DNA from 2 places in the Sporolactobacillus sp. PKPK-6 genome. Region 2 is predicted to be linked to the other one. Evidence: riboswitches for the same ligand, from Rfam matches in the RefSeq annotation. Region 2 holds a riboswitch; the other holds the start of a gene.

Region 1 (7,507 bases), on a different contig from region 2:
ACTGCTTATTTCTTCTGGTCCAACAGGAACTCGAGACGAGTGCTTCCCTGCTGCAGATCAGTCGGTGGCTCAAAGGGATGCTTTGGAGCCCTGCGAAAAAATGGCTCCATCGTCTTCAGTTCCGGACAAGGAAAGAGAAAGTGAAGACTTAAAAGAGACCACAAAAACCTGTCACTCTGGAACAAATGGATAATATTGTAAAAATGGAATGGAGCACCTTTTAGGGACTCGTTGGCTTTTTTAATCACGCCAGAGAAATCAATCATCTGAATATTTTGGCAAAAAGAAATCAATATGTTTATGCAACGCTAGTATAATCCTTCATAAAAATAAAAGGACGCTAATGGTCATTTGGCGTCTCAAGTGAACACAACATCTTCAGTTGTTTTTTGGGGATTATTAAATAGAGGATGTGGAAAAAGGGAATGAAATTCTGTTACAATTCCGCTAAAGCGGGTGCATTTTACGTTCAAAAACAACAGGTTCATTCAGCAAGACAAATCTGTTCCATTGAAAACAGCAGCTTCCTGAAACTGTTTTATTGAATCAATAATTTCTCCGTAGCTTTCCCTCTTTCCAAAAAGAGCAGAAGTACCGAGTACAAAACCCGTGACGCCAAACAAACTCAATTCTTGAATCTTTTTTAAAGATATTGCCCCATCAACAACAATTTCAAAGTGACAGGACTGGCGAAGTTTATTCAATCGTTTAATTTTTTCAGTGACAAATTCAAGATACTCCTGACCAGCAAAGCCCGGATTAACAGTCATGACCAACACTTGATCAACAAGCGGTAAAAGTTCACTGACAAAATCAACGGACGTCCCAGGATTAATTGCAATGCCGACTTCTGCACCGAGCCGCTTAATTTGGCTAATAATTCGGGATGCGTGCGGCGTTGCTTCTGGATGAAAGTAAACGCGTCTTGCTCCTAATTCAATAAACTTTTCCACATAATTTTCCGGATGATAAATCATCAGATGGACATCAAGCAATTTGTTTGTGTGATCTGAAATTGTTTTAAAGTCTTCCGGACTCATCCCAAAATTCGGGACAAAAGCCCCATCCATAATATCCATGTGGAACCCGTCAATTGCCGATTGCGACAGCAATCGTGTTTCTTCCGACAGATGATTAAAATTAGCACACATCATTGAAGGATAAAGTTTTCTTTGCATTGTTCATTCTCCTTTCAAAGAGCTTCTATGGCGGAGTTGTGTGGTTGTTTTCTCATTGAACCTACTCAAAGAGTAGCATAAAAAAGCCCTCATAGTAAAGCGCTTTCATTTTTTCTTCACTTATTTATTTGCAGAGGCGTTCAGAACTGGATGTGGTAAATTAATTGCCCCTGGCCAGTCCACTATGTTTCTCTCTCTGAACATTAAATGAAGCATCCATTCGACTGCGGATAACAAATAAAAGGAAGAGACTTATCGCAAATTACGTTAAATCAAAAGATCACTATAATAAAGTTTATGAAAAGATTCAAGATACAGATTCTGTTCATTGCCGCCTTCCAGACGAATTCGATGCAGAAGCTGTTCTTTAAAGGAGCCACTACCAAACTGACTGACATGCTGCTCCGCCGATTGAACTTTCAAATGGAATGTCTCACGAATATTTACCGAATAATTAGAGTCATCGGCGTTGAAAAGATAAGTTTCCTGCGGCTTTGAAGGTTCAATGCCTTCTTCCAGATGCTCGGGATAATAGCAAAAGCCGTCCGCCAAATAACCGGCCTCTGAAGCAACACGCCCAATCGTAATGTGATCGGAATGAACATCATATTTTTTAAAGGGATCAAACGTAATCAAAATATCCGGTCGCTCCAATCTGATTTTCCGAAACACCTTCTCTTTGAGTTGTGCTTCTCTAGCAAACAGAGTTCCGTCAGAAAAATTAAGCCAGTTCACCGTAATCCCGAGTACATGGGCAGCAAGTGCCATTTCAGTCCGTCGAATAGTTGTCACTTGTTCAGGTGTCTGCGCCCGATCATGTGTCCCCTTATCACCATTTGTCGCGATCACAACAAGAACCCTATTTTTTTGTCGTACCAACCTGGCTAACGTGCCACCGATAAATGTTTCATCATCCGGATGCGCAATGAAAACAATCGCTTTTTTCTCTTCGACTCCCATCTCTCTTCCTCCTTGCTGGCGTAATTCTGCGCCTATCCTTCCAAATAGGATTTCACCAAGGCAACAAACAGAGGTATGGAAGTCTCAAATGCTTTAGGATCTGCCTTGAATTTACTGCTATGAACCGGATATGCTGACCCAACACCTACATTAAAAAAAGTACCCGGTATGATCTGTTGATAGCAAGAAAAATCTTCTCCACCCATACTTGCTTCTAGATGCACAACATCAAAATGTTTTTTTAAGGCAACCGTTTCAACGAATTTTGTTAATTGTTGATCATTGACCACGGCCGGAGCACCGTCCACCCATTGGAATTCACTCGTGACCTCGTTAGTGGCGGCAATGCCGCTTGCTACTTTCTGCAAACGCATTTTTATTTTTTCTCTCGCCTTTTTATCAAAGGATCGAACGGTTCCTTCAAGCAGCGACGTGTTTGGCAGCACATTCCAAGTCTTTCCGGATTCAAGATGTGTGATTGAAACCACGCTTGGGTCAAACGGATTGACATTTCGACTGACAATGGTCTGAGCGGCAACAATAAATTCACCTGTTGCCACAATCACATCATCCCCGCTTTCAGGATGAGCGGCATGCGTACCCTTCCCATGAAACGTAACAAAAAAGCGATCCACTGCGGCATTAAAATTCCCCGTTTTGACCCCAACAACACCTGTTGGCAGTTCTGGATTAACATGCAGTCCGAAAATCGCCTCGACACCATTTAATATCCCTGTATTTACAACTCGGTCCGCCCCATGATCCACCTCTTCAGCCGGCTGAAAAATAAGTAAGATGCTTCCGTTTAACTGATCTTCAATTTTCTTTAATTCAATCGCTGTCGTCAGTAAATTGGTTAGGTGAAAATCATGACCGCATGCATGCATCCGATTTGAATGTTCCGATGAATAGGCCAAACCACTCTCCTCATTAATCGGCAGTGCATCAATGTCCGCTCGCAGCGCGATCAAACTGCCTGGTTTTTTTCCGCCAATCTTCGCAAAGACCCCTGTATCCATTGGATTGGATAAAATGTCAATGTTGTGCTCTTGAAGCACTGCTTTAATCTTCTTTGTCGTCTCAAATTCACCAAGGGCAAGTTCGGGATGTCGATGAAACCACTGAAATAAAGCTAAGGTTGACTTTTCTATCCCACTTTCTAATTCATATTGAGTCATCTTATTACCCCTCATAACTGATTTTTTGAAGAAACCTTAAGTTCTTATATTGCTGCTTTTTGTAAAAACAGCACACCTAGAAAAATAAAAGCGACTGCTTTTCTTAGAGCACAAGAAAAGTAGTCGCCATTGCCGTCCGATTGTACTTTTCTTATCTCTCAGATCAAATCTGCCGGAATTAACACCATACACAGTTTTCTATGCTGGTTGTCGGGGTTCATTGGGCCGGTCCCTCCCCCACTCTAGATAAGAATTATTTAGTTGATGTTTAAAGCTTACGAGAGTTCCATTGAAGAGTCAATACTAATTCATACTATTTTTATGCGATTTGTTTTTTTGAATTAAAGTTCACCCATTTTTTTAAATCAATCGATGCCGGTGGTTCGACAATCACTCAGTTTCTACATCATCTCCGAAGATTCCTTTCAAGTGGTCTTCGAAATGTTCGTGGATGGTCTTGAATTTCTCGTCAAATTCTTCCTGTGTGATGATCCCTTTCTCCATAAGTAGGTAAAAAAGTGCCGTGTTTCGTTCATAATTCAACACTGCCTCTGATCCGAGTTCGGTCAATAGTTCCTCATCGGTCACAAAATCATCTCCCTGTTTCGTAATGTCAGCAGCAATGATATTCCTAGTTGCAGGATAAACGAAATTGCTTCTTGGCATACATGAAGATAATTCACTAACCACAATAATCAAGCAGTGACGAGAGCTCAGCTCATTCACCGCTGTTCCTGCCCACTATGTTCCTCTCTCTGAACAAATCGATAGAACATGTAACCCAAAACAGCTCCCGTTGTGTTGAGAATCACATCATCGATATCGGTCATACGGTTAGGCAGGAAAAGCTGGATCCATTCAATAGTCGCTGAAAACAGAGCACTCATAAACAAGGCATGTGCCCAATGGAACTGCGGATACCTCATTGCCAGAAAAAAGCCAAAGGGTAAAAACAGCATAATATTCCCAAGATCATCAACGATAAAATAAAATAGAGAGGCTGATTGAAAATTTTTAAAGATCACAAGCGGATTCAAATTAATAGTAAAATGCTGAACAGGTGTCCCGGCAACGTTCCCGGTATGAATAATCCCATGTGGAATTAAGGTCAGATACAACACGAACAAAATGGAGAAAGTTAGAAGTATGTTAGCGAGAGCAATTTTTAATTGTTTCATTAAATCTCTCCTATATATTACTCAGAAAATCACAACCTGCTTGTCTGTATTGTTAGTCATTCCAAGACGATTTGTCAAACTTATAGACTGAATCGTTTTTAATTAATCAGGTAGAAGATAAGAGAATCCAGGTGTAAAAACTAGATTATTTTAAAAAAATGCGTGCAAAGTAAAGACGACTGCGAAGCAAAAGGAGATTCGGTTCAACTTTTCGAGCGTTCGGTCTAATTTTTCACAGATTCGGGCTAACTTCTCAAGTGTTCGGTCTAACTTTCTATCGGTTCGGCCTAACCTCTACTTTTCGGTCTAACTCTCACTAGATTAGGCCTATTTTTTCATGGATTCGGCCTAACTTTTCAAACGTTCGGTCTAACCCTTTCACTTCGGTTCAACTTTTCTCATAATATAAGTGTTTTTTCCATTGATACGATGCTGCGCATCTTCCGATGGTGTAAAAAAACACCGGAGCATTTTTACCGCTCCGGTGTTTTTGTTTCTTATTTATTTCCGCACTCAGCGCTTCTTCAGCGGCTTTGTGCCTAGATTGACCCGATATACATAACCCGTTTTGCCTTTATAAGTGACCTTGTACATTTTTGCTGACAGGGGACTTTTGGTCTTGAGCTTTGTATTTTTCGGGATCTTGATTCCTTTTCGTTTCTTACCCGTATTGGTGCTGTATAAATACGATGGCTTGTGAACGTAACGCGTCACGGACTGTGCTTTAGTTCCGAGATTCACTTTATAGACGTAGCCTGTTTTTCCCTTGTACGTCACTTTGTACATTTTTGATGAGAGCGTACTGATTGTCTGCAGTTTCACATTTATTGCGATCTTAATTCCCTTGCGCTTTTTACTCGTATTGGTGCTGTACAAATACGATGATTTATGGACATAGCGTGTGACGGACAGGGGCTTTTCCCCAAGGTTGACTCTGTAAACATAGCCTGTTTTTCCTTTATATGTGATCTTGTACATCTTGGCTGATGGGTCGGTCTTGGTCTTGACCTTTGTATTAACTGCGATAAAACCAATTCTCGTCTTGCTGCCATTTGACGAACTGTAAAGATAGGGGCCCTTTTTCACATAATAAGTATGTTCTTTCGCATTCTCCGTATCACTCGTCTTTTGAAGCGCATCAAGACGTTTTTCCAAGGCAGATTTTGCATCGCTGTCCGCCAAAGCATTGACCTTGACTCGAGCAGCATCCACGTCTGCTTGCGATTTGGTTTGTTCCGCCTGCTCTACTGCTTTTGTTGCCGCTTCTACTGCCTTTGCCGTCTCCTCTTCCGCAGCCGCACCATCTATCTTCTCTTGTACAACTTTCAACCGAGCATTCAGCGAATCCTTCGTCGTTCCTTCCGCCAAAGCATTGACCTTGACTCGAGCAGCATCCACATCTGCTTGCGATTTGGTTTGTTCCGCCTGCTCTACTGCTTTTGTTGCCGCTTCTACTGCCTTTGCCGCCTCCTCTGCTGCAGCCGCACCATCTATCTTCTCTTGTACGACTTTCAACCGAGCATTCAGCGAATCCTTGGTCGTTCCTTCCGGCAGCTGAGCAACAAACAGCTTTGCTGCATCTGCATCCTTCTGCAGCTGACTCTGTTCCGCCGTTTCAACCAATTGGACAGCGTCATCGGCAGCAGCTTGTCCATCCATCACAATGTTGACTTTTATTGTTTTTGTTGCTGTTACTCCGGCCTGATTCGCTACTGAATAGGTTATTTGATAGGTGCCAGGCGTTTTCGTTTTCACTGTATCTCCGGACACCTTGATATCAGAAGTCAGATCGCCATCCTTCAAATCATTGGCCGACACGCCATTCAGTGCATCAAAACTGTCACCATAATTCAATGTCGTCTCATTCGGTGCTTTAATACTTGGATTATTTCCCCAGATGCTTTTAAGATGTTCACCCTCAGCCTGACTGATCGATACCGTACCATTATTAACGAAATAAGCTAGGTTGCGTGAATCAGACGGCTGATCCGGATTCGGGTAAACAAGCTGTGTGATTACTTTTTCTCCATCATTGACAAAGACTTCAATAGAAGAGGTATCCACGTATACGGTTAGCTTAATGCTGCTTGCCTTTTTGTCCAGCTTTACTTTTGTTTCCTGGCGATTAATCGATTCGCCGTCCTTGGTACGGTCAAGATAAACGATCTGCTTTTGCGGATCATAGCCGACCTTTACATATTTTGAACCGTCATCGGACTGTCGGAGCAAATAGCCGAGATCATTCGGCTCCGAAGCATTTGTCCAAGTAAAATCTGCACTGATTTTATATTGTGTTCCTGAAAAGTCCTTAATCTGCGACGTTTCGGTATCCCCGTAGCTGTCCTTGATCTTCTCATCTCCAAGGTTTATAGCACCTTGTCCAATTTGATCATCAATCTCTGAAACAGGCTCTTGCCGAATCGTATAACCGCTGTCCGATTTCTCTAAGTTCAGCTCGCGCGGCAAGGTCATCTCGCCCTTCCAAGGTGACGTGTTCTGCTCCCCGTTGTACGTCCAGTTGGACATCCATCCAAGCATAATCGTGCGATCCGGTACATTGGCAAACGTAATACCCGCGTAAAAATCTTCGCCATAGTCGAACCATTGCGGATTCTTCATGGTGTCATCTGTATCCGGAGTGAATGCAATCTTATCCGCATCATTTTTGCCGAGCGTTCCTACAAAATACTGCATACCCGACCCGCCGGCAGGAGCGCCATTTTGCACACTCAGTGACAGCACCCACTTCTTTTCGTTGGTTCCCTTAACTGTCATTGGAATCAGTTCCGGGCACTCCCAAACACCGTTTCCCACATCATTTTCACGCTTGATGCTTGTTTGATAATCCCAATCCTTTAAATTCTTCGATGCAAAAATTTCAACTTCCTGCCCGGATACAACAGGCATGATCCACTCCTGATTCGCCTCGTCATACACAACGTTCGGATCACGGAAATTGCCCGCATCCTTTGTCCGCACCTCAGTAACCGGAATAATCGGCTTTTGATTATTA
Region 2 (7,507 bases):
CTGGCAAGGCGAGACAGCTGGCAAGGCAAACTTGCCCACTCAGTTGCTGAACAATCAGCTAGGGACTAAATACTCTGGCTGATTCTGCGATAAAGCCACCCATTAACAAAGAAGAACAAGCCGCTGGCTCCTGATCTGCAGATCAGTTTTCGTGCAAGCACGCGAACATTACGCTGCCGTGCGACTTTTCGATCAGCAAGATAGATACCAAGCAAGCCGCGGTTAATCATTTTGTGAAAATTTTTATCCGGCATATTCTCAATTGCCGTATCTGCTTCTTCAATGAAGTGCTTGAAGCGACTGATCATTTCCTCATTGCTGCAATAATAGGAGCAGAAATTCAAATCGCCTTCAATCCGGTCTTCTTCTTGATCGACAAAATAATCCATTAAAATATGGAGCCCTTGAACCCAAGGAAAATAACTGTCCTTGATCCGAACCACAAGCTGCGCCATTTCACTCCCGCGTGATGCTGCATAGGAAACGATGCAGAAGATGCCCAGTGTTGATCCGGAGCACGCGGCGAATTCATACCAGCTCATCTCAGGGAGATGGGCTTTATTTTTTTGAAACCATTCGACGAGCCGAGGGACACGCTGATCTTTTTTCACGTGTTTATGCACTTGAAGATCACAATAAAAACCGGCTAACTCATGGAGCGCAGGCTGAATAAGTTTCAGCGCCGATAATTGGCCAAGTACATTTTGGCATTCAGACACAAGTCCTTGAAGATACCCTCCATCATCGCAGCTGCCGCGGTGTTTATAATAGTCCTCTGGCTCGGCACCCGGAGTCAATGCGTTCAGCATTGAGTGATGCAAACAACGAAAGTCAACCGGATCAAGCGAAATACTTCGATCACATAAGTTGTCCAAATAATCGCTGATCGTTTGATAAGCGACAATGAATGAAATGATCTCCTTCATTTGTCCCTCAGCAAGAAGGCTGTAAATGGATCCGCCTTCACAGTGAAATGTTTTCGCTTCAATACTTGCGAGTGCCTGTCTGCGCAATTCTGCATCGGGAATTTCTTCAGCTCGCTTCTTCCATTTTGCAAGATCGCGATGTACTTCGGGAAGCACTTTTCTATATATTTGTGCCATTAATTTAATCGGTCTGGACGGTACAGTCATCGTTTTGCCTCCCTGTAGAGACGCTCTTCTACTTGATTTCGTTCGGGCAATCTCCTTACTTACCATCTATTATAGCAAACGATCATTCTGCTTATGCGATCTTGTCTATAAAAAAAACGCTTTTCACAGCCGGTAGGCGTAAAAAACGTTTTTTGGGTATACATGCTCAATGAGTCTGGAAATCTGAAAGAATCTGCTTTTTCAGCAAATCTGCTTTGTCCGTCTTCTCCCAAGGAAGTTCGACATCTGTACGTCCAAAATGTCCGTACGCCGCCGTCTGGCGATAAATCGGCCTGCGCAAGTCAAGCATTTTAATGATGCCGGCCGGGCGGAGATCAAAGTTACGGCGAATCAGCTGAACGAGCTGTTCTTCAGTTGCCTGCCCTGTACCGAACGTATCAACCGAAATAGATACCGGCTCTGCAACACCGATGGCATAGGCAAACTGCACTTCGCACTTTTCTGCGAGACCTGCCGCGACAATATTCTTCGCCACATATCTTGCCGCGTAAGAAGCGGAGCGGTCGACCTTCGTCGCGTCTTTTCCTGAGAAAGCGCCGCCTCCATGCCGTGCGTATCCGCCGTACGTGTCAACAATAATTTTTCGTCCGGTCAAGCCGGCATCCCCTTGAGGCCCGCCGATGACAAAGCGTCCGGTCGGATTGATAAAGAATTTCGTCTTCTCGTCAATCAATTTCTCCGGAACAGTCGGATCAATGACAAACTCATGAATGTCCTTCTTGATTTGCGCTTCAGTCGCTTCTGGATCATGCTGTGCCGAAATCACAATCGTATCGATACGCTCCGGATGGCCCTCTTCATCGTATTCAACCGTGACCTGGGTCTTTCCATCCGGGCGAAGATAGCCGATCGTTTTGTCTTTCCGGACATCAGCCAGTCTCTTCGCTAATTTATGAGCAAGTGATACGGGAAGAGGCATCAGTTCCGGTGTTTCATTGACAGCAAATCCAAACATCAGTCCTTGATCCCCGGCACCAATCGCTTCAATTTCATCTTCCGACATCGTTCCCTCACGCGCTTCAAGCGCTTTATCGACGCCTTGAGCAATATCAGCCGACTGTTCCTCGATTGAAGTCATGACCGCACAGTTCGATGCGTCAAAACCATATTTCGCGTTGTCATAGCCGATCTCTTTAATCGTCTGACGAACGACTTTCGGAATATCCACGTAGGTGGAAGTGGATATTTCACCAGTCACAAGGACAAGTCCGGTATTAACGACTGTTTCGCATGCGACCCTGGCGTTAGGATCCCCCTTCAGCAGTTCATCAAGAATCGCGTCTGAAATCTGGTCACAAATTTTATCCGGATGACCCTCAGTTACCGATTCGGAAGTGAATAATCTTCTTGAATACTTCTTCGTCATTTTCCTTCACCCTGCCTTTCAAACATTATATACAAAATGGTGTCAACGGTACCCGATCCCTCTGCTTTTGTTTTCAAGGCATGAAAAAAGCCCGCTCCAATTATGGATAGGCCGATTCTTATCGCGCGCCTCTTATTATCAGGGGAAAGAGATCATTCTCTCTTTTCTCTGCAGGTTAGCACCGTACCGTTATTCGGCCGGTTGCCGGGCTTCATCGGGCCTGTCCCTCTGCCTACTCGGAATAAGAGCAGCCGTGTATAATCCCCATCTTAACGCAGGGAATTAAAATTGTCAATGAAAGTTCCTTTGTTTTCAAGCGTGTAAATCAATTCATTTAAAGATACTCAAAACGAAACAAAACCATATGGAGATTTCGAATTATTATCTCTTCATGATTGCGGAATATCTGAATCATCATTACAATATTAGTAGGTAACAATATTTACAATGTGTTATACAATAAAGAATGAGTGATCAATTTCACAAAGAAAGGGATGTTCTCATGAATCGTACTTTTTTGGAAACCCCAATCTCTGAATTGCTCAGTACCGGAACTCCATTCATTAATTTATCTGTTCCTGAACTCATTGAACATGCATTGAGAAAAAATGAAGGCATTTTAGTAAATAACGGAGCACTAGCCGTAACGACCGGGAAATATACGGGACGGTCTCCAAAAGACAGATTTATTGTCAAAGATGATGTTACACGTGACACGGTTGACTGGGATAGAAGTCAGCACATAAATGAAAACGCTTTTTTAAATCTTTACGAAAAGCTTGCTACCTATTTAAGTAAACAGCAAGAGAAATATGTGTTTCGAGGTTTTGCCGGGGCTGACCCAAATTACCGTCTGGCGATTCAAGTTATTAATGAGTATGCTTGGCAAAATCTCTTCTGCCGCCAATTGTTTATTGAACCCTCTGATTTGGAGCTTGGACATCATCAAGCAGAATTCACTGTTTTATCTGCACCCGGTTTTAAAGCAAATCCATTGACTGATGGTACGCGTTCCGAAGCATTTATTATTATTTCCATGAAATACCGTATTGTATTAATCGGGGGCACCGAATATGGCGGAGAAATCAAGAAATCCGTATTTACTGTAATGAATTATTTATTGCCGCAAAAAGGAGTGATGCCGATGCATTGCTCTGCAAATCAAGACGAAAACGGCAACACAACTCTTTTTTTCGGTTTGTCCGGCACCGGAAAGACAACGCTCTCCAATGTGCCTGACCGACAGTTGATTGGGGACGATGAACACGGCTGGTCAAGTAACGGTGTGTTTAACTTTGAAGGAGGATGCTATGCAAAAACGATTCGGCTGACTCAAGAGAATGAACCGCAAATTTATGACAGCATCCAATTCGGTACAGTACTTGAAAACGTCGTCATTTCTCAGGATCAGCGCAAACCCGATTATTTCAGTACCGCACTTACGGAAAACACGCGTGCTGCCTATTCACTGCAAAAGGTTGCAAATGCAGTTCTTCCAAGCGTCGGAGGGCATCCAAACGCGATTATTTTTCTGACAGCCGATGCATCCGGCGTTCTCCCGCCAATTAGTATACTGTCACCGGATCAGGCAATGTATCAGTTCCTCTCAGGTTACACGAGTAAATTGGCCGGCACCGAGCGCGGAATTGTAACTCCTGAACCAACTTTTTCCACATGCTTCGGGGCCCCGTTTATGCCGCTTCCGGCAGTCACCTATGCTGAACTTTTGGGAAAATTTATAAAACAAAACAATGTAAGCGCTTATCTGATTAACACCGGATGGACTGGGGGACCCTACGAGCTCGGTAAACGAATGAAGCTCAGTTATACAAGGCAAATGGTTTATGCAGCTTTAAATGAACGTCTTGACAAGAAAAATATAGTCACGGATCCGATTTTCGGATTGCATATTCCGCAAACATGTCCTGGTGTACCTGATCAGGTGCTTATGCCATGGAAAACATGGACTAATCCAGCTGCGTATGAGCATGCTGCAATACAGCTGGCTCAAAAATTCCAAACGAACTTCCAGCAATTCCGTCAAGCACCTGAGAACATCCGCAACGCTGGGCCTAATGTCCACTAAAAACAGCTGGCTCCCTCCAATTTTGGAGGGAGCCTTTTTTAGTGCCAAAGTCTTAAATGTGTACTTCGGACACGAGCGTCCATTGCTTCTGCCTGATTGCCTTCATCGACAGCTCAAGCACTTGGTCTTTCATCAAAAAACTATACTGTCTCCGATTCTTAATTGAGTGAGGCAGATTGCTGATCAGTCTCGGTCCGTCTGTCTCTAAATAATCCTTTTTCAGGGTTATTTGATCAATTTCCGCAAAGTAGATATTCTTAACTATTGGTTCGTCTCGCCCATCTACTTGGTATTGTCCAATAAAATAGAGATTCGCTACATGCGCGCCGGTTTCTTCAAAGATCTCTCTTTTCGCCGCTTCCTCCGGGCGTTCTCCAGACTCTACTTTGCCTCCGGGAAATTCAAGTCCCCTCCTTGAATGCATGGTAAGCAGCCATTGACAGTGAAATTTACAAATAACCCAAACATGTCTTGGATCGGCCGAAAAGGGAGTTGATGAAAGAGCTAGGGTTACTTTATTTCCATAAAAATCCGGAAAACTAGGATATTGATTCATTCGGTCATTACCTCCGCACCTGCGTTCTGCGAGCTTCAAACCTATTTTAACAAATAATGGTTCACATTCCCCACAAGATTTTTATTTTTAACCAATTTCTTCTTCGCATCTTTTTTTATAATTTTTCCATTCGTTTTCCAGATCGGACAGTGTCCATTCATTTAATTGATCGGACTCTTTTGTCACGAAATTTTTTCTTAACTCGCGAATCAAGTATTGCTTTCGGTTTTCAACAGCCCTTCTCAACAAATTGATACGATTCATGAATGAACGAAATCACAATTAAGCAAGCGTTTACATTTTGTTTGTTCAATCATGATTTCTGCCCCCTTTCCACGTGAACACGTCTTATTTCAGACGAATGATTTGTTTGATTTAATCCATAGCCCATTCATCATGCCCAGCACTGATATTTTTAAACACTATTATACAATAAAAGCGCTTACAATATATCTTTACGTATCTAAAAAAATTTAATCGAGTACTTGCAATCATTTTTTCAAAAAAATGTTTAGCAACAGAAAAATATGGCAATAGTATGAATAACCCTAACCCCAATTCACTTTTAGTTAAATCCGCATCGATTTGCGGATTTTTTTTGCTTGAAACGATAAAAATCTGTATTAAAAGAAGCTGCTCTTTGTCGTTGTATCGGCAAAGCACAGCTTCCTTTCCTACTCACGCATTCACTATTCGGCTTTTTCGCACATTTTCTTGAAAAGCTTTCTTTTCTTTCTTAGTCATCTTTTTGTACTTCTTAATAAATGCCTCATATTCAGGCATTACTTCTGACATCAGACCATATTGTTCCACATGTCCGTATTGAACCCAGAGCGCCTTTTCACAAAATTTCTTCATCTGGCTGATTGAGTGGCTGATGAAGAAAATGGTTTTTCCTTTTTCTTTAAATTCGTTCATTTTATCCAGGCATTTGTCCGCGAATGTCTGATCTCCGACAGATAATGCTTCGTCAATAACAAGAATATCCGGGTCGATATGAATGGAAATCGCAAATCCGAGGCGTGAACGCATTCCGCTCGAATAGGTCTTCACCGGCTGATCTATAAAATCGCCGATATCAGCAAATTCAATAATCTGCGGCGTCAACTCCACAATCTGCTTTTTATCAAAACCAAGCATCAGACATTTTAATTCAATATTTTCCCGGCCGGTCAGCTCTTTCTTCAAGCCCGACTGGATCGCGATCAGTGCCGCTTCACCATGAATTTCTACCGATCCAGATGTGGGAGGAATAATTCCGGCAATAATATTAGACAGCGTTGATTTTCCCGATCCGTTCACACCGATGATTCCGATAACGTCGCCTTTATTCGCTTCAAAGCTGATATCGTGAAGCGCATAAAACGATTTTCCGTAACCTTTAGGAGAAATCAAATCTAAAATTTTTTCGGAATTTTTCGCGTACATTTTATATTTTTTCGATACATTTTTTACAATGACTGATTTTTCCATGAATGGAGATCTCCTTACAAATAATCTACGAAATGATCTCTGAACTTCAGATGCACAAATGAACCGAAAATAAGGGCAACAAGAACAAAACCCCAAAAATACGCCGTATAACCGATGTGATCAATCCCGTACCAAGAAGCGCCTAGCAGTGTAGAACGGTAGCCTTGTACAAGATAATACATCGGATTCAGCAATAAGATTTTTTGGAAAAAGTCAGGCAGACCCGCATCTGCAAGACGCGCAGGCTCCCATAGGAAAGGAGTCAGATAAAACATCATACGCATGAGCGAAATCAAGACCTGATGCACATCGCGAACGATCGTTGAAAATGTAGAAGTGATCAGCGATACCGAAAACAAAAAAGCCAGCGCAGCAAACATAAAATAAGGAAGCTGGATCATATAAATACTGATTTTAAACTGTGTAAATTGCAGAATCACAATAACAATTCCAGTGATCATTAAATGCTGATAAAATTTTTCAAGAATCACGTAGCTTGGAATCGCACTCATTGGAAAATTCATTTTAGCGATAAAGCGAATCCGTGAATAAATCGATTTCGACCCTTGGATAATGGCTGGTTGGATCAAAAACCAAACAATAATTCCTGAAATCAACCAGATAATATAAGGAGCTGGGACCCCATTGTCAACGGGAATATCATTGCTTCTGCCCAATATTTTGCCAAAAACCAGCCAATAAATAAAGATCTGAATCAACGGATTAATAACGACCCATGCCATGCCTAAATAATTATTCGTATTCTCACTTTTCAACTCATAAAGGGACAATCTTCTGATTAAATATAAGCTTTTACATTGCTCCCGAATAACCTTCCATGCCGATTTCATATCAATTTCCTTCCAATAATC

What was found. Region 2 has a riboswitch for S-adenosylmethionine ahead of metK (methionine adenosyltransferase). Riboswitches for the same ligand answer to the same signal wherever they lie in the genome.
Region 1: linked by a shared signal. The riboswitch ahead of AC1MBV_RS06000 (amidohydrolase) and the one ahead of metK (methionine adenosyltransferase) in region 2 are both predicted to bind S-adenosylmethionine.

The regions. Positions count from the first base shown of each region.
Region 1 covers NZ_JBWXPA010000001.1:1,254,153-1,261,659, forward strand. The annotation lists gene AC1MBV_RS05985 (IS4 family transposase) at 1-152, shown strand, start outside; gene AC1MBV_RS05990 (ribulose-phosphate 3-epimerase) at 489-1,178, opposite strand; gene AC1MBV_RS05995 (PIG-L deacetylase family protein) at 1,446-2,138, opposite strand; gene AC1MBV_RS06000 (amidohydrolase) at 2,171-3,316, opposite strand; SAM riboswitch class I at 3,465-3,569, opposite strand; gene AC1MBV_RS06005 (hypothetical protein) at 3,707-4,042, opposite strand; gene AC1MBV_RS06010 (VanZ family protein) at 4,039-4,494, opposite strand; gene AC1MBV_RS06015 (GH32 C-terminal domain-containing protein) at 5,008-7,507, opposite strand, start outside.
Region 2 covers NZ_JBWXPA010000002.1:462,581-470,087, forward strand. The annotation lists gene mnmL (tRNA modification radical SAM protein MnmL/YtqA) at 1-69, shown strand, start outside; gene AC1MBV_RS13130 (tetraprenyl-beta-curcumene synthase family protein) at 66-1,133, opposite strand; gene metK (methionine adenosyltransferase) at 1,300-2,520, opposite strand; SAM riboswitch class I at 2,650-2,768, opposite strand; gene pckA (phosphoenolpyruvate carboxykinase (ATP)) at 3,023-4,606, shown strand; gene ytkD (RNA deprotection pyrophosphohydrolase) at 4,659-5,162, opposite strand; gene fbpA (Fur-regulated basic protein FbpA) at 5,250-5,426, opposite strand; gene tagH (teichoic acids export ABC transporter ATP-binding subunit TagH) at 5,841-6,635, opposite strand; gene AC1MBV_RS13160 (ABC transporter permease) at 6,650-7,486, opposite strand.